Linked DNA regions of Streptomyces liliifuscus. The protein of the gene in region 2 interacts with the protein of the main gene of each other region in a pairwise test. Links are inferred from orthologs where the notes say so. Each region holds a gene or a part of one and is shown on either strand. Other genes may lie near its edges.

Region 1 (11,346 bases), 4.3 Mb from region 2 along the record:
ACAAGCCTCTCGAACCGGCGTTGAAAAGGACCGGGCCGCGAGTGCGGCCCGTTTTGGTCAACTCTTTCTTGACCAACGCGTTTGAGGGTGAGTGGTCACGCTTATGGGGCGTGGGGGCATATGCGTACGCCCCCGGCGGCTGGGCGTGCGCTCGCCTCGGCCTTCTTGTTCGGCCTTCACCTTCCTTGGCGATGAGCGGGTCCCGCCCGAACTGCCCGCACCGGTCGCACGGTCCACGCCGCCCCATAGACTGGTGTGCTGCCCGTCATGAACTCGCCCGAGAGGCCGACTGCCACCCATGAAGCTCGTCTTCGCCGGTACCCCCGAGGTCGCCGTTCCCGCTCTGGACGCCCTGATCGCCTCCGGGCGGCATGAGGTGGCCGCCGTCGTCACCCGGCCCGACGCGCCGGCGGGGCGGGGGCGCAGGCTTGTCGCGAGCCCTGTCGCCCAGCGGGCGGAGGAGGCCGGCATCGAGGTGCTCAAGCCGGTGAAGCCGCGGGACGAGGCGTTTCTCGCGCGGCTGAGGGAGATCGCGCCGGACTGCTGCCCCGTGGTCGCCTACGGTGCGTTGCTGCCCCGGGTCGCGCTCGACATCCCCGCCCAGGGCTGGGTCAATCTGCACTTCTCGCTGCTGCCCGCGTGGCGTGGGGCGGCGCCCGTGCAGCACGCGGTCATGGCCGGGGACGAGATCACCGGGGCCTCCACCTTCCTCATCGAGGAGGGGCTCGACTCCGGGCCCGTCTACGGGACGGTCACCGAGGAGGTGCGGCCCACCGACACCAGCGGGGATCTGCTGACGCGGCTCGCCTTCGCGGGAGCGGGGCTGCTTGCGGCGACCATGGACGGGATCGAGGACGGCACGCTGAAGGCTGTGCCTCAGCCGGGGGAAGGCGTCACGCTGGCGCCGAAGATCAGCGTCGAGGACGCGCACGTGGACTGGGCCGCGCCCGCGCTTCGCGTCGACCGGGTCGTACGCGGGTGTACGCCCGCGCCGGGGGCGTGGACCGTGTTCCGGGGGGAGCGGCTCAAGTTGATCCAGGTTGCGCTTGCTCCTGAGCGGACGGATCTTGCTCCGGGGGCGTTGGGTGTCGGCAAGAACAATGTGTACGTGGGGACCGGGTCGTGTGCCGTTGAGTTGCTGTGGGTGCAGGCGCAGGGGAAGAAGCCGATGCGGGCGGCGGATTGGGCGCGGGGGGTTCGGATCGGGTCCGGTGAGGAGGTGGGGGGCTGAGGGGTGCTTTCCGGCGGTCGGCTCGGTGTGGGTGAGGGACGGCCGGGGTGTCGTGCGCGGGCCCGGTGGGGGCTGGTCGCGCAGTTCCCCGCGCCCCTAAAAGATGCGCAGTTCCCCGCGCCCCCAAAGGTGCGCAGTTCCCCGCGTCCCCAAAGGTGCGCCGTTGCCCGCGCCCCTGAAGAACTAGCCGTCCGTCCCCATCCATGCACGCGTGCCCTGAAAAGGAGCGCGAGCGTGTCCGCGACGTACGCTGGACCCGTACCTCTTCCACGAACCGGAGCACCTTTTACGTGAGTGAGCAGTCCCGTCGGCCCCGGCAGCAGGGCAAGCCGTACCGTCGTCCCAAGAAGGACCCCGTGCGGATGCTTGCCTTCGATGCGTTGCGGGCGGTGGACGAGAGGGACGCGTACGCGAATCTCGTGCTGCCGCCGCTGCTGCGTAAGGCGCGGGAGAAGGGGGACTTCGACGGGCGGGACGCGGCGCTGGCCACGGAGCTGGTGTACGGGACGCTGAGGCGGCAGGGGACGTACGACGCAGTCATCTCCGCGTGTGTCGACCGGCCGCTCCGCGAGGTCGACCCGCCGGTGCTGGACGTGCTGAGCCTGGGTGCGCACCAGCTGCTCGGGACGCGGATCCCGACGCACGCCGCCGTGTCCGCGTCGGTCGAGCTGGCGCGGGTCGTGCTCGGGGACGGGCGGGCGAAGTTCGTCAACGCCGTGCTGCGGAAGATCGCGCAGCACGATCTCGACGGCTGGCTGGAGCTGGTCGCGCCGCCCTACGACGAGGACCCCGAGGACCATCTCGCCGTGGTGCACTCGCATCCACGATGGGTCGTCTCGGCGTTGTGGGACTCGCTGGGCGGCGGACGCGCGGGGATCGAGGATCTCCTCGAAGCCGACAACGAGAGGCCCGAGGTGACCCTCGTGGCCCGCCCGGGGCGCTCCACCGCCGATGAGATCCTCGGCGCGCTCGGGGACGAGAACGCCCTGCCGGGGCGCTGGTCGCCGTACGCCGTGCGGCTGTCCGAGGGCGGCGAGCCGGGCGCCATCGACGCCGTACGCGAAGGGCGTGCGGGCGTGCAGGACGAGGGCAGCCAGCTCGTGGCGCTCGCCCTCGCCAACGCGCCCCTCGACGGACCGGACAAGGCATGGCTCGACGGCTGTGCCGGACCCGGCGGCAAGGCGGCCATGCTCGCCGGACTCGCCGCCGAGCGCGGGGCCCTGCTGCTCGCCTCCGAGAAGCAGCCGCACCGGGCCGGCCTCGTCGCCAAGGCGCTCGCCGGGAACCCCGGGCCCTACCAGGTCATCGCCGCCGACGGGACACGGCCGCCGTGGCGTGCGGGCACGTTCGACCGCGTACTGATGGACGTGCCCTGCACGGGTCTTGGCGCCCTGCGTCGTCGTCCCGAGGCCCGCTGGCGGCGGCGCCCCGACGACCTGGACGGGTTCGCGCCGTTGCAGCGCGGACTGCTGCGTACGGCGCTCGACTCGGTGCGGGTCGGCGGTGTCGTCGGGTACGCCACCTGCTCACCGCACCTCGCGGAGACCCGGGTCGTGGTCGACGACGTGCTCAAGCAGTACGGCGGCTCGGCCGAACTCCTCGACGCCCGCCCGCTCTTCCCGGGCGTACGGGCGCTGGGCGACGGCCCCGACGTACAGCTGTGGCCGCATCTGCACGGGACGGACGCCATGTATCTGGCGCTGATCCGCCGGACCGCCTGAGCCCAGGCGAAGGGCGGGGCTCGTCCCTTGAGCCATTGACACCGACAGGCCGGTCTACTCCGACGGGGCCGGCGGGCCTCCTGGCTTCGGCGCCGGTTCCGGAGATCCTGACCCGGACCCGGTGGGCGTCGCTCCGGTCCCGGCTCCGGCCGTCGGCGGCGGACCCGCCGCGCCCCCGTCCTCGTGGGCCAGCCGGTGCGGCCACCACACCTTCGGGCCGACGTCCAGGAACAGGGACGGCACGAGCACCGAGCGCACGATGAACGTGTCGAGCAGTACGCCCAGCGCGACCGCGAAGCCGATCTCGGCGAAGGCGACCATGGGGAGCGTGCCGAGGGCGGCGAACGTTCCCGCCAGGACCAGGCCCGCCGAGGTGATGACCGCGCCGGTGGTGGCCAGGCCCGTCACCACGCCCTTGCGGGTGCCCTGGCGGGCTGCCTCCTCGCGGATGCGGGTGGTCAGGAAGATGTTGTAGTCGATGCCCAGGGCGACCAGGAACACGAAGACGAACAGCGGGAAGTCCGTCGACTCGCCCGCGTAGTCGAAGATGTGGCGGAACGCGAGCGCACTGATCCCCAGCGCGGCGGCGAACGACAGCACCACCGTGCCGATCAGCAGCAGTGGGGCGACCAGGGCCCGGAGCACGGCGCCCAGGATCAGCAGGACCACGATGAGCACCAACGGGATGATCAGGATGTTGTCGTGCGTCGTCGCCTTGTCCATGTCGAGCAGTGAGGCCGTGCCGCCGCCCACCTGGGCGTCGGCGTCGGGTACTTCGTGCACGGCGTCCCGTACCCGCTCCACGGTCTGTTTCGCGGCCTCGCTGTCCGCGGGGGCGGTCATGGTGGCCTCGAAGAGGACCTTGCCCTCGAACTCGGGTTTCGTGCCCGGCGGCAGGCCCAGGGATTCCGGTACGACACCGCGGGTGGCCGCGACCGCCTGGCCGACCTCCTCGGCCTGGGCGCGGTTGCTGACGATGACGAGCGGATCGCCGCTGCCCGCGGGGAAGTAGCGCGCGGACACCTCCTGGCCGACGATCGAGTCGGGTTTGCCGGTGAAGGCGTCGGCGTTGCTGATGCCCTCCGCGCGCAGCTGGATCAGGCCCAGCGACAGCAGCGCGAGCGCCGCCGCCGTGACGCCCCAGATCAGCCGCGGGCGATGGGTGATGCGGTTGCCCATCCGCGCCCAGACACCGCGCTCGGTCGGGTCGGGGGAGCCGAAGTGCGGGATCACCGGCCAGAAGATCCAGCGGCCGAAGATCACCAGCAGGGCCGGGAAGAGGGTCATCATCGCGGCCAGTGCCACGGCGACGCCGATGGCCGCGACCGGGCCGAGGCCGCGCGTCGAGTTCATCTCGGCGGCGAGCAGCACCAGCATGCTCAGCACGACGGTCGCGCCGGACGCGAGCACCGCAGGGCCCGCCCGGTGCAGGGCGAGCGCCATCGCCTCGTGGCGGTCCTCGTGGCGGCGCAGTTCCTCCCGGTAGCGGGCCACCAGGAGCAGGGCATAGTCGGTCCCCGCGCCGAAGACGAGGACGGTGAGAATGCCCGCGCTCTGGCCGTTGACGGTCAGGCCCGCGTGCTCGGCGAGGAAGTAGATCACCGCCTGCGCGGTGAACAGTGCGGCGACCACGCCGAGCAGTGGTACCAGCAGCAGGGTGGGACTGCGATAGGTCAGCAGCAGCATCACGATGACGACGGCCATCGCCGAGAACAGCAGCGTGGAGTCGATGCCCTCGAAGGCCTCGGAGAAGTCCGCGGACGTACCGCCAGGGCCCGTCACATGGACGGCGAGCCCGTCGCCGCCCTTGCCGACCACGTCACGGATCGAGTCGACGGCGGGCGAGATCTCCTCCCAGCCCTTCTCGTCCATCCTGATGGGGACGAGGATCTGGGCCGCACGCGGATCGCTCTGCCGGTCGAAGACCGGGCCCCGGGTCTCCGCGCCGAGGATGCCGTGGGCGCGCAGCTCCTTGATCTGGCGTGCGTCCTCGGCGATCTCCGCCCGTTCCTCGGCGGTGAGGCCGCTCTCACGGGCGTACACGACCACCGCGGGGATCTGTTCCGGCCTGAAGTCCTCGGAAATCTCCAGGACTTGGGTGGACTCGGCGGATCCCGGCAGCCAGGACGCCGCGTCGTTGTCCTGCGCGTCGGTGAGTTTCGAGGCGAAGGGCGCCGTCAGGAACAGCAGCACCAGCCACAGTCCCACCACGATCCATTTGCTGCGTCGGCCGCACACCAGCCAGCCGACCCCGCGTCCCTGCTTCCCCTGTGCGTCCGTCATGGCGACCCCCGTAGCCGCGTGTGGAGCTGGTGGGCCGACAAGGATGGCACGGGCCACGAGGCCGGTGCAGTCCCTCGGCAGGATTGGTATATACCGACAGGTTCGGGTCGAGGACCCCGGGGACCTCGACGACCGGGGAGAACAACCGGCGCCGGGCATGGCAGGCTTAACGCATGGCCGCGCAGATCAACCCCAGCATCCTGTCCGCCGACTTCGCCCGCCTTGCCGAGGAGGCAAAGGCGGTGGAAGGGGCTGACTGGCTCCATGTCGACGTGATGGACAACCATTTCGTCCCGAACCTCACGCTAGGTGTGCCGGTCGTAGAGTCTCTGGCGCGTGCTACGGACACGCCGCTGGACTGCCATCTGATGATCGAGGACGCCGATCGGTGGGCGCCACAGTACGTAGAAGCGGGTGCCGGTTCCGTCACCTTCCATGTCGAGGCGGCCGCCGCACCCGTGCGGCTCGCCCGTGAGATCCGGGCCAAGGGCGCCCGGGCCTCCATGGCCCTGCGGCCCGCGACTCCCATCGAGCCGTACGAGGATCTGCTCCCCGAGCTCGACATGTTGCTGATCATGACCGTCGAGCCCGGCTTCGGAGGCCAGGCCTTTCTCGACATCATGCTGCCCAAGATCCGCCGCACCCGCGAGTTGATCAACAAGCACGGTCTTGAGCTGTGGCTGCAGGTCGACGGCGGGGTCTCGGCCTCCACCATCGAGCGCTGCGCCGAGGCGGGCGCCGACGTCTTCGTCGCCGGTTCGGCGGTGTACGGGGCGGCCGACCCCGCCCAGGCGGTACGTGCATTGCGCACGCAGGCGGAGGAGGCGACGGCCCAGGCAGCATGGGCATGCGACCACTGAGCCAAGGGAACGTGAACGCCGCCCCTCAGGGCTGATCAAGTACGCCGGATCTGCAAGGATGAACGGCGAATCCAGAGTGTGAACAGCAGTGAGGAGATCGCCGTGTCGGGTATGTCGGCGGGCCGGTCGGCCATGCGGATGGGACCCGCTGAGCTGGTGCAGGCGGCGGCCATGGCCCGCCGTTTCTACCTTGAGGGCAAGTCCAAGATCCAGATCGCCGAGGAGTTCGGCGTCAGCCGCTTCAAGGTGGCCCGGGTCCTGGAAACCGCTCTCGAACGGGATCTCGTGAGGATCGAGATCCGCGTCCCCGCCGAGCTGGACGCGGAGCGCTCGGACGCGCTGCGCGCCCGTTACGGCCTGCGGCATGCCGTCGTCGTCGAGTCCCCGGCGGAGGCCGAGGAGTCGCCCGACCCGGAGAACCTCGGTGAGGTCGCCGCCGACCTGCTCGGTGAACTCGTCGCCGAGGGCGATGTGCTCGGCCTCGCCTGGGGCCGTTCCACCATCCACATGGCGGCCGCGCTCGACCGGCTGCCGCCGTGCACGGTGGTGCAGTTGACGGGTGTCTACGACGCCGGGACGGCCGAGCGCGGCTCGGTCGAGGCGGTCCGCAGGGCCGCCCAGGTCTCCGGCGGGGACGCCCATCCCATCTACGCGCCGATGCTGCTGCCGGACGTGGCCACCGCGGCGGCGCTGCGCAGCCAGACGGGGATCGCCCGCGCCTTCGAGTACTTCGACAAGGTCACCGTCGCCTGTGTGTCGATCGGCTCCTGGGAGGCGGGCATCTCGACGGTGCACGACATGCTCACCGAGGAGGAGCGCGCCCACTACGCCACCCTCGGTGTGGCCGCCGAGATGTCAGCGCACCTCTTCGACTCCGAGGGCCGTCGCGTCGGCCGGGACCTGGGCGAGCGGTGCATCACCGTCGAGGCCGACCGGCTGCGGCGGATCCCCGAGGTCGTCGCGATCGCCGGCGGCCAGCGCAAGGCCGCCGCCATCGACGCGGTACTGCGCTCCGGCCTCGTCACCAGCCTGGTGACGGACACGGCGGCCGCGGACTACCTGATGACGGCGGGTCCGGCACCGCGTCCGGCACTGAACCGGGCGGACCCGGACGGGCCCTGAGCCCGCAACGCTCCGAACGGCGGCTCGGCGACGCGCCGCGTGGGGACGGCTGTGGCAGCATCGGCGACATGCTGCTCCGGTCCGTCCCCCGTCTGTTTCCGGGGCTGTTCCTCTGTCTGGTCGCATGTCTTGTCGCGGTGCTGTCGACCGGCTGTTCGTCGTCGGACACCACGACAGGGAGCGGTACCGGCACCGGGTCGGCCACGAGCGCCTCGGCCCCCTCCTGGGCCGCGGGCATGGGGACGGTCGAGGAGGCGCGGCTTCCCGCCGAGGCCCGTCGGACACTCGCCCTCATCGACGAGGGCGGCCCCTTCCCGTACGCCAAGGACGGCTCGGTGTTCGGGAACTTCGAGCGTGAACTGCCGCGGCACGAGCGCGGCTACTACCGCGAGTTCACGGTGCGGACGCCCGGCGAGCGGGACCGCGGGGCCCGGCGCATTGTCACGGGGCAGGGCGGCGAGGTCTACTACACCGATGATCACTACAACTCCTTCAGGGCGGTGCTGAGATGACGCACGACGTGGCGGGCCGCCACCTGGTCGCGCTCGACCTCGACGGCGTCGCGGACAAGGCGGGCCTCATGGAGCGCTGCGTGAGCGCCCTGGAGCTGCCGGACTGGTTCGGGCGCAACTGGGACGCGCTCGCCGACAGCCTCGGCGACTCCTCCGTCTGGCCCTCGCCCGCCGTGGAGAAGGGGCTGCTCATCGTCGTCACAGGCTGGCAGCCGTACGCGAAGGCGCGGCCCGACGAGTGGGAGATCGCGCGGGACGTGTTCTCCCGGGCGACGGACGGCACCCCGGCGCTCACCGTGGCGCTGGCGCTTGGAGGATCGCACCAGTAGCCCCCTGACCAGCCTGGACGATCGGCCCGGGGCGTGTTCACCCACCGACATGGGACAATGAGGTACGTGCTCTTCCCTCGGGCTGTCCTGTTCGGGGGCCACCTCTGAACGACTGGGATGTGCAGCACGTGCGTTTCCTCAACGACATCCAGCCCGCGTACGACCTGACGTACGACGACGTCTTCATGGTGCCGAGCCGCTCCGCGGTCGGTTCGCGGCAGGGCGTCGACCTGGCTTCGCCGGATGGCAGCGGGACCACGATTCCGCTGGTGGTGGCCAACATGACGGCCATCGCGGGCCGCCGGATGGCCGAGACGCTGGCCCGCCGGGGCGGCCTCGTCGTCATTCCGCAGGACATCCCGATCGAGGTCGTGACCGAGGTCGTCTCCTGGGTCAAGAGCCGTCATCTCGTGCTGGACACCCCGATCGTGCTGGCCCCGCACCAGACGGTCGCCGACGCGCTGTCCCTGCTGCCGAAGCGCGCGCACAACGCCGGTGTCGTGGTGGACGGCGAGGGCAGGCCGGTCGGCGTGGTCACCGACGCCGACCTGAGCGGCGTCGACCGCTTCACACAGCTGTCCGAGGTCATGTCCCGGGACCTGCTGCTGCTCGACGCGGACATCGAGCCGGGCGAGGCGTTCAACAGGCTCGACCACGCGAACCGCCGTTACGCGCCCGCCGTGGACAAGGACGGCAGGCTCGCCGGCATCCTCACCCGCAAGGGCGCCCTGCGCGCCACGCTCTACACCCCGGCCACCGACGCGGACGGCAGGCTGCGCATCGCGGCCGCCGTCGGTATCAACGGCGATGTCGCGGGCAAGGCCAAGCAGCTCCTCGCGGCCGGCGTCGACACGCTCGTCGTGGACACCGCGCACGGCCACCAGGAGTCGATGATCTCCGCGGTCAAGGCGGTCCGCGGGCTCGACCCCCAGGTGCCGATCGTCGCGGGCAACATCGTCGCCGCCGAGGGCGTACGCGACCTCATCGAGGCCGGCGCGGACATCATCAAGGTCGGTGTCGGACCCGGCGCCATGTGCACCACGCGCATGATGACCGGTGTGGGCCGCCCGCAGTTCTCGGCCGTGCTCGAATGCGCCGCCGAGGCGAAGAAGTTCGGCAAGCACGTGTGGGCCGACGGCGGTGTGCGCCACCCTCGCGACGTCGCCATGGCGCTGGCCGCCGGCGCGTCGAACGTCATGATCGGTTCCTGGTTCGCCGGTACGTACGAGTCGCCGGGCGACCTCCAGCACGACGCCAACGGGCGCCCCTACAAGGAGTCGTTCGGCATGGCGTCCGCGCGCGCGGTGCGCAACCGCACGTCGGAGGAGTCCGCGTACGACCGTGCCCGCAAGGCGCTGTTCGAGGAGGGCATCTCGACCTCCCGGATGTTCCTCGACCCGACCCGGCCGGGCGTCGAGGACCTGATCGACTCGATCATCGCGGGCGTCCGCTCCTCCTGCACCTACGCCGGTGCCAACTCCCTGGAGGAGTTCGCCGAGCGGGCCGTCGTCGGCATCCAGAGCGCGGCGGGCTACGCGGAGGGCAAGCCGCTGCACGCCAGCTGGAGCTGACGCAACTCCCTTCAGTACGGCCCCTGTTGTCCCGCTTACCGGGAAACGGGGGCCGTGCCGCTTCCCGGTGTCGCTAGGGTCGGGCGGATGAGGATCGTCGTCTGCCGGGCCGAGGACATCGCGGTGCTGGAGCGGTTCATGCCCTCGCACAGCGTGGACGGGAGCCACGGGGCTCGGTTCGCGCGGCAGGAGGCGGGCGACAGCAGCTATCTGATCCCCTGGCTCGACGGACTGCCCGTCGGCCACGCGGAGGTCCGCTGGACCGGATGCGAGGCTCCCGAGGTGCGGGCGGTCCAGCCCGGCTGTCCCGAGCTCAACGGACTGTTCGTCTGGCCCGCTTCGCTCCGCTCGCGGGGCATCGGAACGGCACTGGTGCGTGCCGCCGAGGAACAGGCCCTCGCCCGCGGCACCGGGCTCATGGGGCTCGGCGTGGGCGACGACAACCCGACGGCCGCGCGGCTCTACGCCCGGCTCGGCTACCGGCCCACCGTGCCGTACGTCGACCGCTGGGCGTATCTCGACGTGGACGGTGTGCGCCAGGAGTGCGCCGACCCCTGCGTCTTCCTGGTCAAGGATCTGTCGTCAGGCCCTCTTGACGTCAAGCCTGCCTGACGAGACGCTGGCGTCATGACGACACCGCAGAGCATCGAGCCCCAGTACACGCTGCGGACGGCCGTGGCCCGTCTCGACGAGCTGCGGGTGCGTGAGTCGCTGGCCGGGGCGGGGAGCGACGAGGAGGCCCTCGACCGGGGCGAGCTGCTCGAACTGCTCGCGCTGAGCGAAGTGGTGGCCCGCAAGGCCGCGTACGGGCGCCAGTTGAGCGTGCGCGCGGCGCGTCGGGCCGGGGCGTCCTGGTCGCAGATCGGGGCGGCCCTGGGCACCAGCAAGCAGGCTGCCTGGGAGGCCCACAACCGGTGGATCGACGAGCAGGCGGCGGTCCATGCCCATGGGCGGCCCGGGCAGCTGGGCTTCGACGAGGACGACGTGGCCGAGGCGCGGGCGCTCGCGGGAGAGCCGGACGGGGCCTGAACGAGCGGCCTCCGGGCCTGCGCCGCGATCGGGCTGCGGGCCCGGGCGGCGGTCGAGTGGCGGGCCTGGGCGGCGAGCGGAGGGACGTCCTGCGCGAGTGGCTTCCGGGTCTGCCCTACGGTCCGGCGGCGGGCCGACACGAGCGGTCTCCCGGGCCTGTGCGACGGTCGGGTGAAGGGCCTCGGTGGCGGCCGGGCGGCGGGTCCGCGCAACGGTCGAAAGGGTCCGCGCAACGAACACGCGCCTGTCCGCGATCAACGCAACGATCTTGCGGAGGCGCGCAAGGTTGCTGCATTACGGCTGGAAAGGCTGTCCTCGTAGAGTCATGCGCTGAACGTAGTGTGGCGGGGACCCCGTGCACGGTGGTCCCCTTCCTTCGGACTGCCGTGGGGCCGCGCCGCCCTGACCGGCAGCGATGAAGGAGCCAGCCGCGTGCTCGACCACGGCGCACCCCCGCAGTCCCGCAGTCACCCCACCCCCGAGCCCCCGGGAGCCGGCGCGCGCCTGATGCGCCGCAAGCCCGTGGAGAGCCTGGTCGCGGAGGGTGGCCAGGGCGAGGGCGGCAGCCTGCGGCGCTCCCTCGGCCTCTGGCAGCTGACTATGATCAGCATCGGCGCCACGCTCGGCACCGGCATCTTCGTGGTGCTCGGCGAGGCCGTCCCCAAGGCCGGCCCGGCCGTCACCGTCT
Region 2 (11,487 bases):
GCGGGCCTGTCCCCGGTCGGTGGGCGGCAGGTCGTCGCAGAAGACGCGCTCGGGGTCGGCGCCGAGTACGGGGAGGACCTCGGCGGTCTCGTCGACCAGCCTGGGCGGACCGGCCAGATAGACGTCATGGCGGGCCCAGTTGGCCCGATTGCCCAGTGCTGTCAGCAGCCGGCCGGTGGCCTGGGCCTTCGGCCGGCCGGGCGCGGGCGTTATTACGGTGACATCGAGATGCGGCAGCCGCGTGCATAACTCCCCGAGCGCGGCCCGGTCGTACAAGTAGGCGGTGTCCCGGGCGACCACGAAGAGCCGGGCCTCGTCGTACGAGCCCGGCTCCCACGCCAGTTGCTCCAGCAGCGCCTTCACCGGGGCCCACCCGGTACCGGCGGCAATGAAGGTGACGGGCCGCTCCACCGGCGTACGCAGGGTCAGCCGGCCACCGGGCGCGCCGAGCCGCAGGACGTCGCCCGCGCGGGTGCGGCGGATGAGCTCGGTGGACAGGACACCGTCCTCGACGAGGCTGACGTGCAGGTCGAGGGTGTCGTCGGGACGGGGTGCGTTGGCGAGGGAGTAGGGGCGCCAGACGCCCGGGACGCGAGGGCTGTTGACGCTGACGTACTGGCCGGGCAGATGGGGGAGGGGGCGGTGGGGGCGCAGCTTCAGCACGGCGAGGTCGTCCCCGTGCCTGGTGCGGTCGAGCACCTCGGCGTCCCACCAGGGCGGCTCCCCCCGGCTCTCCGCCTCCCACGCGCCGTCCATCATGGCGTCCGCGATCACGGCGTACGCCTCGTCCCAGGCCTTCTCCACCTCGGTGTTCCACGCCGTTCCCGACACGGCGGCGAACGCGGCGATCAGGCTCGTGCCCACCGCCGCGTAGTGCTCCGGCCGCGCCAGATACTTCCGGTGGTCCCGCCCCAGCTCCCACAGGTACTCGTGCATCCCCGGTTCCCCCAGGCGCCCCACGACCAGCGTCAACGCGGCGAACAGACGGTCCCGCTGACGTTCCATGTCCTCCGGGAAATCCAGCGGGAACAGGGCGCGGACATCGGGGTGGTGCCAGAAGAGGTGCGAGTAGAAGTACTTGGCCGCGAATTCGGCTCGCCTTTCGACGACCGCGAAACTGGTCCGGAGGAGATCGGGGTCCACGGGCGCGAATGTATGGAGTTTCCGGCTCATGGGGTCAAGGAGCAGGTGATTCAGGGACGTTCTGCAACAAACAGTGCAAGCTGCGGAGCGGAGCCCGATTCGGAGAGTGGCCGAGTCGGGCCATGCCCGGCCCTCGCCGCCCACCGAACCGCCTCCCCCCACCCCTCCCGATACGGTCGAGGTGTGACGGAAACACCTGCCAAGCCCCCCGCCGGGGAACCTGCCCCGGAACTCTTCACCTGGGAGTTCGCGACCGACCCCTACCCGGCGTACGCCTGGCTCAGGGAGCACGCCCCCGTGCACCGGACGAAACTCCCCAGCGGAGTGGAGGCCTGGCTGGTCACCCGGTACGCGGATGCCAAGCAGGCCCTGGCCGACGGCCGGCTCAGCAAGAATCCCGCCCATCACGACGAGCCCGCGCACGCGAAGGGGAAGACCGGTATCCCCGGCGAGCGCAAGGCCGAGCTGATGACGCACCTCCTCAACATCGACCCGCCGGACCACACCAGGCTCCGGCGGCTCGTCAGCAAGGCGTTCACACCTCGGCGAGTGGCCGAATTCGCTCCCCGGGTGCAGGAGTTGACCGACCGGCTCATCGACGGGTTCGTGGAGAAGGGGGAGGCCGACCTCATTCACGAGTTCGCGTTTCCGCTCCCCATCTACGCCATCTGCGATCTGCTGGGCGTACCGAGCGAGGACCAGGACGACTTCCGGGACTGGGCCGGGATGATGATCCGGCACGGGGGAGGGCCGCGCGGGGGCGTGGCGCGGTCCGTGAAGAAGATGCGCGGCTATCTCGCCGAGCTCATCCACCGCAAGCGCGAGGAGCTGACAGAGGTGCCCGCCCCGGGCGAAGACCTCCTCTCCGGTCTCATCCGGGCCTCCGACCACGGCGAGCACCTCACCGAGAACGAGGCCGCCGCGATGGCCTTCATCCTCCTGTTCGCCGGGTTCGAGACGACGGTGAACCTGATCGGCAACGGCACGTACGCGCTCCTCACCCACCCCGAGCAGCGGAAGCAGCTCCAGGACTCCCTCGCGGCCGGCCGTACGGACCTTCTCGCGACCGGTGTCGAGGAACTGCTCCGCTACGACGGGCCCGTGGAACTGGCCACCTGGCGGTTCGCCACCGAACCGCTGAGCGTCGGCGGGCAGGACATCGCCGCCGGCGATCCCGTACTCGTCGTGCTCGCCGCCGCCGACCGCGACCCCGCCCGGTTCGCCGAGCCTGACACCCTTGACTTGTCCCGCCGTGACAACCAGCACCTCGGTTACGGCCACGGCATCCACTACTGCCTCGGCGCACCCCTCGCCCGGCTGGAGGGCCAGACCGCGCTGGCCACGCTCCTCACCCGCCTCCCGGATCTGCAACTCGCGGGAGATTCCGCCGATTTGCGATGGCGTGGAGGGCTCATCATGCGGGGATTGCGCACGCTTCCGGTGGAGTTCGCCCCTTCGGGGAAGGTCCGTACGGACTAGCAGACGGGTCGACGGAACATGAGACTCCGTCAAGTTTGTGATCTTCACGTTATCTGCGCTGCATCGACTTGTGACAAGAGTTCGACTGCCTATACGTTCACCCATCAATGCGGCCGGTCCCACCTGCCGCAGTAGTCACAAGCGCAGTCGTCGGGCTGTGCGCTGTGCGCAGTCCTTGCTGTCACGCGAAAGGCAACCGCATGCTCTCCGGGAACGGTCGTCACCGTCGCCCCCGTCAGGCTCCGGCTCTCCTCGTCGCGGCGGGCGTGACCGGGTCGGCCATCGCGATCCCTCTGCTCGGCGCGACCGGCGCGAGCGCCGCGAGCGGTACCACCTGGGACGCGGTCGCGGAGTGCGAGAGCGGCGGCTCCTGGAGCGCGAACTCCGGCAACGGGTACTACGGCGGCCTCCAGATGACCCAGGAGACCTGGGAGGACAACGGCGGCCTCGACTACGCGCCGAGCGCCGACCAGGCCAGTCGTTCGCAGCAGATAGCCGTCGCCGAGAAGATCCTCGCGGCCAAGGGCACGAGTGCCTGGGCGACCTGCGGTCTCGTCGCGGGTCTGACGCAGAACTCCGACTCGGCCGACGTCGACACGGGGGTCGCGGAGGAATCCTCCACCCCGCTGTCCGGCTTGGGTATGGGTGACAGCAGTGGGACGAAGTCCGACACGTCTGGTTCATCCAGTTCGTCCGACTCGTCCAGCGGCAGCGGCGACAGTGCCGATTCACAGGATTCCGACAGCTCGTCCACGGACGCCACCGCAAAGAGTGACGACCCGGACAAGTCGTCCCAGAACGGGGAGGCTTCGGCCGAGGGTTCGGGAACGGAAGACACCGGCTCGGGCCGTCACCGCGGCGGCAGTGCCGACGAAGGTGCCACCGACTCCCGCGCGGACGACTCCGCCGGCCGGCACGCCTCGCGCAGCGACAGCGAGTCGCGCGTCGCCGCCGAGGGCTCGTACACCGTGCGTTCCGGGGACAACCTCTCGGGGATCGCCGACTCCCTTGGTGTCGAGGGCGGATGGCGGGCGCTCTACGCCGAGAACAAGGAAGCCGTCGGCGACGACCCGGACTTCATCATCCCCGGTCAGAGCCTCGACGTGGAGGGCCTGCAGACGGCCGACAAGTAGCGGTCCGCGCGGTGTGCCATGTGGTCATCAAGGCGTCGAATCGGGCGAAAAACAGCGGTAGTTCGCGCCGAATGTCCGATTTGGTGAAAGTGAGACATGGATCTCAAGACCCTGATCGTCTTTGAAATTCGGCGGATCGCGTGTCTACGGTCGTGACCGCTCGCCACTGGTGAGCCCCGACGGTCGCAACGCCGAATCCTGCCAGCGGCCGTACGGGAACAGTCGTCGCGTCAAGCGCCGTAGGCAGGAGCGGGGGACCCAAGGTAAGTGCCGGACCCGGTCGTTGAGGCCAGGTACGGCTTGGGGTTAAGCCGCGTGACAGCAGTGTCGCGCGGCCGGGCAACTCACTCGGCCCGAACCCGACAGCTCACCTCGCAGGCGTCGGTGAGGGGATCACTTCATGCTGCTTTCGAGCAAGGGCAAGCACCGCCGCCCGTCCAAGGCCAGCCGTATCGCCACGCTGGCCGGCGTCACCACCGCCGCCGTCGCTGTCCCGCTGATGGGCGCCACGGGAGCCTCCGCCGCCACCGCTTCCGAGTGGGACGCCGTCGCCCAGTGCGAGTCCGGCGGCAACTGGTCGATCAACACCGGCAACGGCTACTACGGCGGCCTGCAGTTCTCGGCCTCCACCTGGGCCGCGTACGGCGGCTCGGCGTACGCCTCCACCGCCAACCAGGCCTCCAAGTCCGAGCAGATAGCCGTCGCCGAGAAGGTTCTCGCGGGCCAGGGCAAGGGTGCCTGGCCGAGCTGTGGCGTGGGCCTGTCCGGCGCCTCGACCGGTGGCGCCCCGGCTCCCTCGAACTCGGGCAACTCCGGCCAGGGCACCTCGCAGTCGCAGCCGCAGCAGAGCACCAAGTCCTCCGAGGAGCGCGCCTCGCGTTCCCAGGAGCGCTCGACCGCGAAGAAGACCGTCGAGACCCCGACCGGCAAGAAGGTCGAGAAGGGTGACGGCGAGTACAAGGTCGTCAAGGGTGACACCCTCAGCGAGATCGCCGAGAAGAAGAACGTCAAGGGCGGCTGGGAGAAGCTGTACAAGCTGAACGACGACATCGTCGACGACGCCGACTTCATCTTCCCGGGCCAGCAGCTGCACCTCAGCTGACACCCGTCGGCCGCGACCCCCACTTCGATCGTCCGGACGTCATGTCATCTCATGTGACGGCCGAGGCCCTGGCCGCTCAGCCTCGGCCGGATCTCCGGTCCATATTCGAATCGCGGCTGAACCACAGCGCCCTCACATCCGTGTCCCCCATAGTGGAGGCCTCGTGAGGGCCACCCCCGTCCCCCACGGGCTCCCCGCTCCGGTGCGTGTTCCCCCGTACGCACCGGGGCGGGGCTTTTTCGTTCCCGCGCTCGCCTCTTCGGCGTTCCCGCGCTTCCCTCTCGCTTTGTTCCGTTCGGAAACAATTTACTCTCGGTTCTGTCCAGGAGGCGGTCGAGGGCTGGCCGAACCCCGGCAGCCGGTTAGGCTCATGCCGCGGGGCCACCACAGGTCCGCACCCAACCGGGCCTCCGGCCCGGAACAGCTTGCGTCACATCCCAGAAGGAGATGCTCGTGCCGTCCATCGACGTCGTCGTAGCCCGGGAAATCCTGGACTCCCGAGGCAACCCCACGGTCGAGGTCGAGGTCGGCCTCGACGACGGCAGCACGGGTCGTGCCGCCGTTCCGTCCGGCGCCTCCACAGGTGCCTTCGAGGCTGTTGAGCTCCGTGACGGAGACCCCAACCGCTACCTCGGCAAGGGTGTCGAGAAGGCCGTCCTCGCCGTCATCGAGCAGCTCGGCCCGGAGCTCGTCGGCTACGACGCCACCGAGCAGCGCCTCATCGACCAGGCCATGATCGACCTGGACGCCACCGACAACAAGGGCTCGCTCGGCGCCAACGCCATCCTCGGCGTCTCCCTCGCCGTCGCCCACGCCGCGTCCGAGGCGTCCGACCTCCCCCTCTTCCGCTACCTGGGCGGACCGAACGCGCACCTGCTGCCGGTCCCGATGATGAACATCCTCAACGGTGGGTCGCACGCCGACTCCAACGTCGACATCCAGGAGTTCATGATCGCCCCGATCGGCGCGGAGTCCTTCTCCGAGGCCGTGCGCTGGGGCGCCGAGGTCTACCACACCCTCAAGAAGGTCCTGAAGAGCCGCGGCCTGTCCACCGGCCTCGGCGACGAGGGCGGCTTCGCCCCGAACCTCGGCTCCAACCGCGAGGCCCTGGACCTGATCCTCGACGCGATCAAGGAGGCCGGTTACATCCCCGGCCAGCAGGTCGCCCTCGCGCTCGACGTCGCCGCCTCCGAGTTCTACAAGGACGGCAAGTACCTCTTCGAGGGCAAGGAGCGCTCCGCCGCCGAGATGACGGAGTACTACGAGGAGCTCGTCGCGGCCTACCCGCTCGTCTCCATCGAGGACCCGCTGTACGAGGACGACTGGGCCGGCTGGAACGTCATCACCGAGAAGCTGGGCGACAAGGTCCAGATCGTCGGCGACGACCTCTTCGTCACCAACCCGGAGCGCCTCGCCCGCGGCATCGAGGAGGGCTCCGCCAACGCCCTGCTCGTCAAGGTCAACCAGATCGGCTCGCTGACCGAGACCCTGGACGCCGTCGAGATGGCCCAGCGCAACGGCTTCAAGTGCATGATGTCCCACCGCTCCGGCGAGACCGAGGACGTCACGATCGCCGACCTCGCCGTCGCGGTGAACTGCGGTCAGATCAAGACCGGCGCCCCGGCCCGCTCGGACCGCGTCGCCAAGTACAACCAGCTGCTGCGCATCGAGGAGATCCTCGACGACGCGGCGGTGTACGCGGGCCGTTCGGCCTTCCCGCGCTTCAAGGGCTGAGCACGGCCCTTCGGCCGGGGTGACAGCCCCGTCGTACGTACGTCCCCGTACTCGGTCCCGTACCGTGTGCGGGGACGTACGCACGTGAAGGGCCCGACGGGCTCGGTGTACTCGACGGGTTTGTACCGGGGAGGCGGGACAGATGGCCGTGAAGGACCGCGACCGGTTCTCCACCTCGACCAGGCTGCGGCTGCTCGGTGAGCAGACCGCCGCCCGTGTCTACCGCTCGCAGACCAAGCGGCAGGCCCGCCGCTCACGGCTGACCGGCCGGGCGGCACTCCTCGCCCTCGTCCTGTGCACGCTCGTGGTGGCCCTCGCCTATCCCATAAGGCAGTACGTCTCCCAGCGCGCCGAGGTCGCCGACCTCCAGCGCGAGCGGGAGGAGGCCCGCCTGAGGGTCGAGCAGCTGCGCGACCTCAAGGCGCGGTGGCAGGACGACGCGTACGCCGAGCAGCGCATCCGGGAGCGGCTCCACTACGTGATGCCGGGCGAGACCGGCTACATCGTGATCGACCCCGACGCGGCGAAGAAGACGCGTACGGATCAGACGGCGGCCGACCGGGCCTGGTACGCCAACGTCTGGGACGGCGTCGACAAGGCAGACGCCGCCGACAGGTGACCCGATCGGTCACCCGACAGGTGATCCAGCCGGTGATTCGCCGGTGATCCACTCAGAGAACTGACTAGAGAGACTTACCCACAGGCATGGAAACGCCCCCGCCGCCCACCCCCCGCACCGAGCCCACCGACGCGGACGTCGAGGCCTTCAAGCAGCAGCTCGGGCGGCCGCCGCGCGGGTTGCGCGCGATCGCGCACCGCTGTCCGTGCGGGCAGCCGGACGTGGTCGAGACGGCTCCTCGTCTTCCCGACGGGACTCCCTTCCCGACGACGTACTACCTGACGTGTCCCCGGGCGGCCTCCGCCATCGGGACGCTGGAGGCGAACGGCGTCATGAAGGAGATGACGGACCGGCTCGCCACGGATCCGGAGTTGGCGGCCGCGTACCGGGCGGCGCACGAGGACTACATCGCTCGGCGGGACTCCATCGAGGTGCTCGCGGGCTTTCCGAGCGCGGGCGGTATGCCGGACCGGGTGAAGTGCCTCCACGTCCTGGTCGCCCACTCCCTGGCCGCCGGGCCGGGGGTGAACCCCCTGGGCGACGAGGCCCTCGCGATGCTGCCGGAGTGGTGGCGCAAGGGGGCGTGCGTGGTGCCCACCGAGGTGTGATTTCGCCCCCGCCGCCCCTACCCATTCCCGTCCCTTACTCAGGGGCTCCGCCCCCGAACCCCCAAAAGACTGCGCAGTTCCCCGCGCCCCTAGGTACCTAGGGGCGCGGGGAACTGCGCGAGCAACCCACGACGGCCCGCAGCCAAAAACGAACCCCACGGGGTCTGGGGCGGAGCCCCAGGGGACGGGAATGGGTAGGGGCGGCGGGGGCGAGAGAATGCTCGGGCGCCCCCGGAGCCACGATCGCAACAGGAGACCACCACCAATGACTCGCGTCGCCGCCATCGACTGCGGTACCAACTCGATCCGCCTGCTCGTCGCGGACGCGGATCCCCGGACGGGCGAACTCGTGGACCTGGACCGACGGATGACGATCGTCCGGCTGGGCCAGGGCGTCGACCGAACGGGCCGCCTCGCCCCGGACGCCCTGGACCGAACCTTCGCGGCCTGCCGCGAATACGCCGCGATCGTCAAGGAACACGGCGCGGAACGCCTCCGCTTCGTGGCAACCTCCGCCTCCCGCGACGCGGAGAACCGCGACGAGTTCGTACGAGGAGTCCTGGACATCCTGGGCGTCGAGCCCGAGGTCATCTCAGGCGACCAGGAGGCGGAGTTCTCGTTCACGGGCGCCACCAAGGAGCTGACAGGTCGCGACGATCTGGCCAAGCCCTACCTGGTGGTGGACATCGGCGGCGGCTCCACGGAGTTCGTGGTGGGCGAGGACCACGTCCGCGCCGCCCGCTCGGTCGACATCGGCTGCGTACGGATGACGGAACGGCACCTCGTGCACGACGGCGTCGTCAGTGACCCGCCGACCTCGGAGCAGGTCGAGGCGATCCGCGCCGACATCGAGGCGGCCCTCGACCTCGCCGAGGAGTCCGTGCCGCTGCGCGAGGCCCGTACGCTCGTCGGGCTCGCCGGATCGGTGACCACGATCTCGGCGATCGCCCAGGACCTCCCGGAGTACGACTCCGAGGCCATCCACCACTCCCGGGTCTCCTACGGCCGGGTCCGCGAGATCACCGAGCGGCTGCTGTCCGCCACCCACGCCGAGCGTGCCGCGATCCCCTCGATGCACCCGGGCCGGGTCGACGTCATCGGCGCCGGCGCCCTCGTACTGCTCTCGATCATGGAGCGGATCGGGGCGGACGAGGTGGTCGTGAGCGAGCACGACATCCTCGACGGGATCGCGTGGTCCGTTGCCTAGAGCCGGCCTGGAGCCTCCCTCGACTGAGCAGGTCGGAGAACGTTTGAGCGCCCTGGAGGGCCTCTGAACGGTCTTGGAAACGGCCCTGGGAACACCTCGTCGGAAAACTTCGTGAAGTTCTTCACAAGAGAATCGGCCCTGTTGAGCGAGGTTTTCGTCCCTACGGGTCCCCCGGGGCCCCCGAGCGGCTCCGGAGCATGATCAACAGGGTGTTCCGCGAGTGCTGCGATCGTATGAAAAAGGGGGCCGGTTCGGAGGGGTCGAACGGCCGGAGCGGCAGCTCACGCGGCATTGACAACGGGCCGCACCAGGCGCTGGTTCCCCTGCCGGACCATGACCTCGCTCACGTGGGCCGCGCAGTGTAGCAGAGGGTGTGAAGAAGCTTGTGAAGGGGCGCACGAGCGACCCCCCTGGGGCAGGTGGATACTCGATGGCATGAGCACCACGGAGCGTCCCAGGATCCTCGTAGTAGGCGGTGGGTACGTAGGCCTGTACGCAGCTCGGCGCATTCTCAAGAAGATGCGCTATGGCGAGGCGACCGTCACGGTCGTCGACCCCCGGTCGTACATGACCTACCAGCCCTTCCTCCCCGAAGCCGCCGCCGGCAGCATTTCGCCTCGGCACGTCGTCGTCCCGCTGCGACGCGTGCTGCCCAAGGCGGAAGTTCTGACCGGCCGGGTCACGACCATCGACCAGGACCGCAAGGTCGCCACGATCGCCCCCCTCGTGGGCGAGGCGTACGAGCTGCCTTTCGACTACCTCGTCATCGCGATGGGCGCGGTCTCGCGCACCTTCCCGATCCCCGGCCTCGCCGAGCAGGGCATCGGTATGAAGGGCATCGAGGAGGCCATCGGCCTGCGCAACCACGTGCTCGAGCAGCTGGACAAGGCCGACTCCACGACGGATGAGGACGTGCGGCGCAAGGCGCTCACCTTCGTCTTCGTCGGTGGTGGCTTCGCCGGTGCCGAGACCATCGGTGAGGTCGAGGACATGGCCCGGGACGCGGCCAAGTACTACAACAACGTGTCGCGCGAGGACATGCGGTTCATCCTCGTCGACGCCGCGGACAAGATCCTTCCCGAGGTCGGTCCGAAGCTCGGCCAGTACGGCAAGGAGCACCTCGAAGGACGTGGGGTCGAGGTCTACCTCTCCACCTCCATGGACTCCTGCGTCGACGGCCACGTGGTGCTGAAGAACGGCCTCGAGGTCGACTCCAACACCATCGTGTGGACGGCCGGCGTCAAGCCCAACCCGGTGCTCTCCCGCTTCGGTCTGCCGCTGGGTCCCCGTGGTCACGTGGACACGCAGACCACGCTCCAGGTGCAGGGCACGGACTACATCTGGGCCGCCGGCGACAACGCCCAGGTGCCGGACCTCGTCGGCCGCAAGGCCGGCAACGAGAACGCCTGGTGCCCGCCGAACGCGCAGCACGCGCTGCGGCAGGCCCGGGTCCTCGGTGACAACGTGATCTCCGGTATGCGGGGCTTCCCGCAGAAGGAGTACAGCCACGCCAACAAGGGTGCGGTCGCCGGGCTCGGTCTGCACAAGGGCGTCGCGATGATCGTCATGGGCAAGATGAAGATCAAGCTCAAGGGTCGTCTTGCCTGGTACATGCACCGGGGGTACCACGGGCTGGCCATGCCGACGTGGAACCGGAAGATCCGGGTCTTCGCGGACTGGACTCTTGCGATGTTCCTGAAGCGTGAGGTTGTGTCGCTCGGGGCCATGGAGACTCCTCGTGAGGAGTTCTACGAGGCTGCGAAGCCGGCGCCTGCGGCTGCTGCCGCGAAGGCCGAGCCGGCGTCCGCGCCGTCCGCCGCCAAGACCGAGGAGAAGGCCAAGGCCTCCTGACCTCCGGTCACCTGCTTACCCCGAAGGGGGCCTCCCGCCATCCGTGGTGCGGGCGGCCCCCTTCGGCGTCTCTTCCTCGCCCCCGCCGCCCCTACCCATTCCCGTCCCTGACTCAGGGGCTCCGCCCCCGAACCCCCGTATCGCGCCACCGCGCTCGTCCTCAAACGCCGGACGGGCTGAGAGACGGGCGGGTTGGGGGATTGGCCTGAACGGCCTCGTCCTCAAACGCCGGACGGGCTGAGAGGTGGGCGGGCCGGGAGCTTTTAGGGGCGCGGGGAACTGCGCGATCAGCCACACGCGACCCGCACTCGATGTCAGGCAAGCAGCCCGCCCGACCGTCAGCCTCTCCGGCGTTTGAGGAGCGGGGGTTCGGGGGCGGAGCCCCTGAGTAGGGGCGGTCACGGCCGCAGAGTGCGTGTTGGCTGCATGCATTTTGCTCAGATGTAACGCTTTGGCGGGACTGCGCATCGGGCCCGTTGGTGTTTACGTGGTGTTGGAGTCTGTGGGATCCGTCGTCACGGAGGTGTGCGTCATGCAGGACGCGGCGCTGCGGCTGAAGGCGCTGATGGAGCAGTTGCTGGGAGCCCCGCTCCCGGTGCGCATTCGCGCCT

The links.
Region 1: the proteins of eno (region 2) and rpe interact in binary tests that used the Escherichia coli proteins (3 or more experiments, as listed by UniProt). The link is inferred for Streptomyces liliifuscus from one-to-one orthologs.

The regions. Positions count from the first base shown.
Region 1 is NZ_CP066831.1:8,894,309-8,905,654, forward strand. The notes cover bases 4,486-7,251. They hold rpe (ribulose-phosphate 3-epimerase), read left to right. Parts: upstream 4,486-5,408; coding sequence 5,409-6,095; downstream 6,096-7,251. Other genes in these bases: JEQ17_RS38430 (MMPL family transporter), read right to left, coding at 4,486-5,235; JEQ17_RS38440 (sugar-binding transcriptional regulator), read left to right, coding at 6,174-7,217. In the rest of the region: fmt (methionyl-tRNA formyltransferase), read left to right, coding at 299-1,231; JEQ17_RS38425 (RsmB/NOP family class I SAM-dependent RNA methyltransferase), read left to right, coding at 1,522-2,952; more of JEQ17_RS38430, read right to left, coding at 3,007-4,485; JEQ17_RS38445 (ribonuclease domain-containing protein), read left to right, coding at 7,286-7,729; JEQ17_RS38450 (barstar family protein), read left to right, coding at 7,726-8,058; JEQ17_RS38455 (GuaB1 family IMP dehydrogenase-related protein), read left to right, coding at 8,187-9,629; JEQ17_RS38460 (GNAT family N-acetyltransferase), read left to right, coding at 9,717-10,241; JEQ17_RS38465 (hypothetical protein), read left to right, coding at 10,257-10,658; JEQ17_RS38470 (amino acid permease), read left to right, coding at 11,091-11,346. UniProt on the Escherichia coli protein: Catalyzes the reversible epimerization of D-ribulose 5-phosphate to D-xylulose 5-phosphate.
Region 2 is NZ_CP066831.1:4,567,408-4,578,894, reverse strand. What follows is about bases 4,544-7,450. They hold eno (phosphopyruvate hydratase), read left to right. Parts: upstream 4,544-5,310; coding sequence 5,311-6,591; downstream 6,592-7,450. Other genes in these bases: JEQ17_RS19275 (DUF501 domain-containing protein), read left to right, coding at 7,297-7,450; JEQ17_RS19280 (FtsB family cell division protein), read left to right, coding at 6,734-7,210; JEQ17_RS19290 (transglycosylase family protein), read left to right, coding at 4,544-4,857. Also shown: JEQ17_RS19305 (globin domain-containing protein), read right to left, coding at 1-1,143; JEQ17_RS19300 (cytochrome P450 family protein), read left to right, coding at 1,327-2,622; JEQ17_RS19295 (LysM peptidoglycan-binding domain-containing protein), read left to right, coding at 2,823-3,755; more of JEQ17_RS19290, read left to right, coding at 4,156-4,543; more of JEQ17_RS19275, read left to right, coding at 7,451-7,818; JEQ17_RS19270 (Ppx/GppA phosphatase family protein), read left to right, coding at 8,084-9,025; JEQ17_RS19265 (NAD(P)/FAD-dependent oxidoreductase), read left to right, coding at 9,461-10,876; JEQ17_RS19260 (SAM-dependent methyltransferase), read left to right, coding at 11,409-11,487. UniProt on the Escherichia coli protein: Catalyzes the reversible conversion of 2-phosphoglycerate (2-PG) into phosphoenolpyruvate (PEP). It is essential for the degradation of carbohydrates via glycolysis.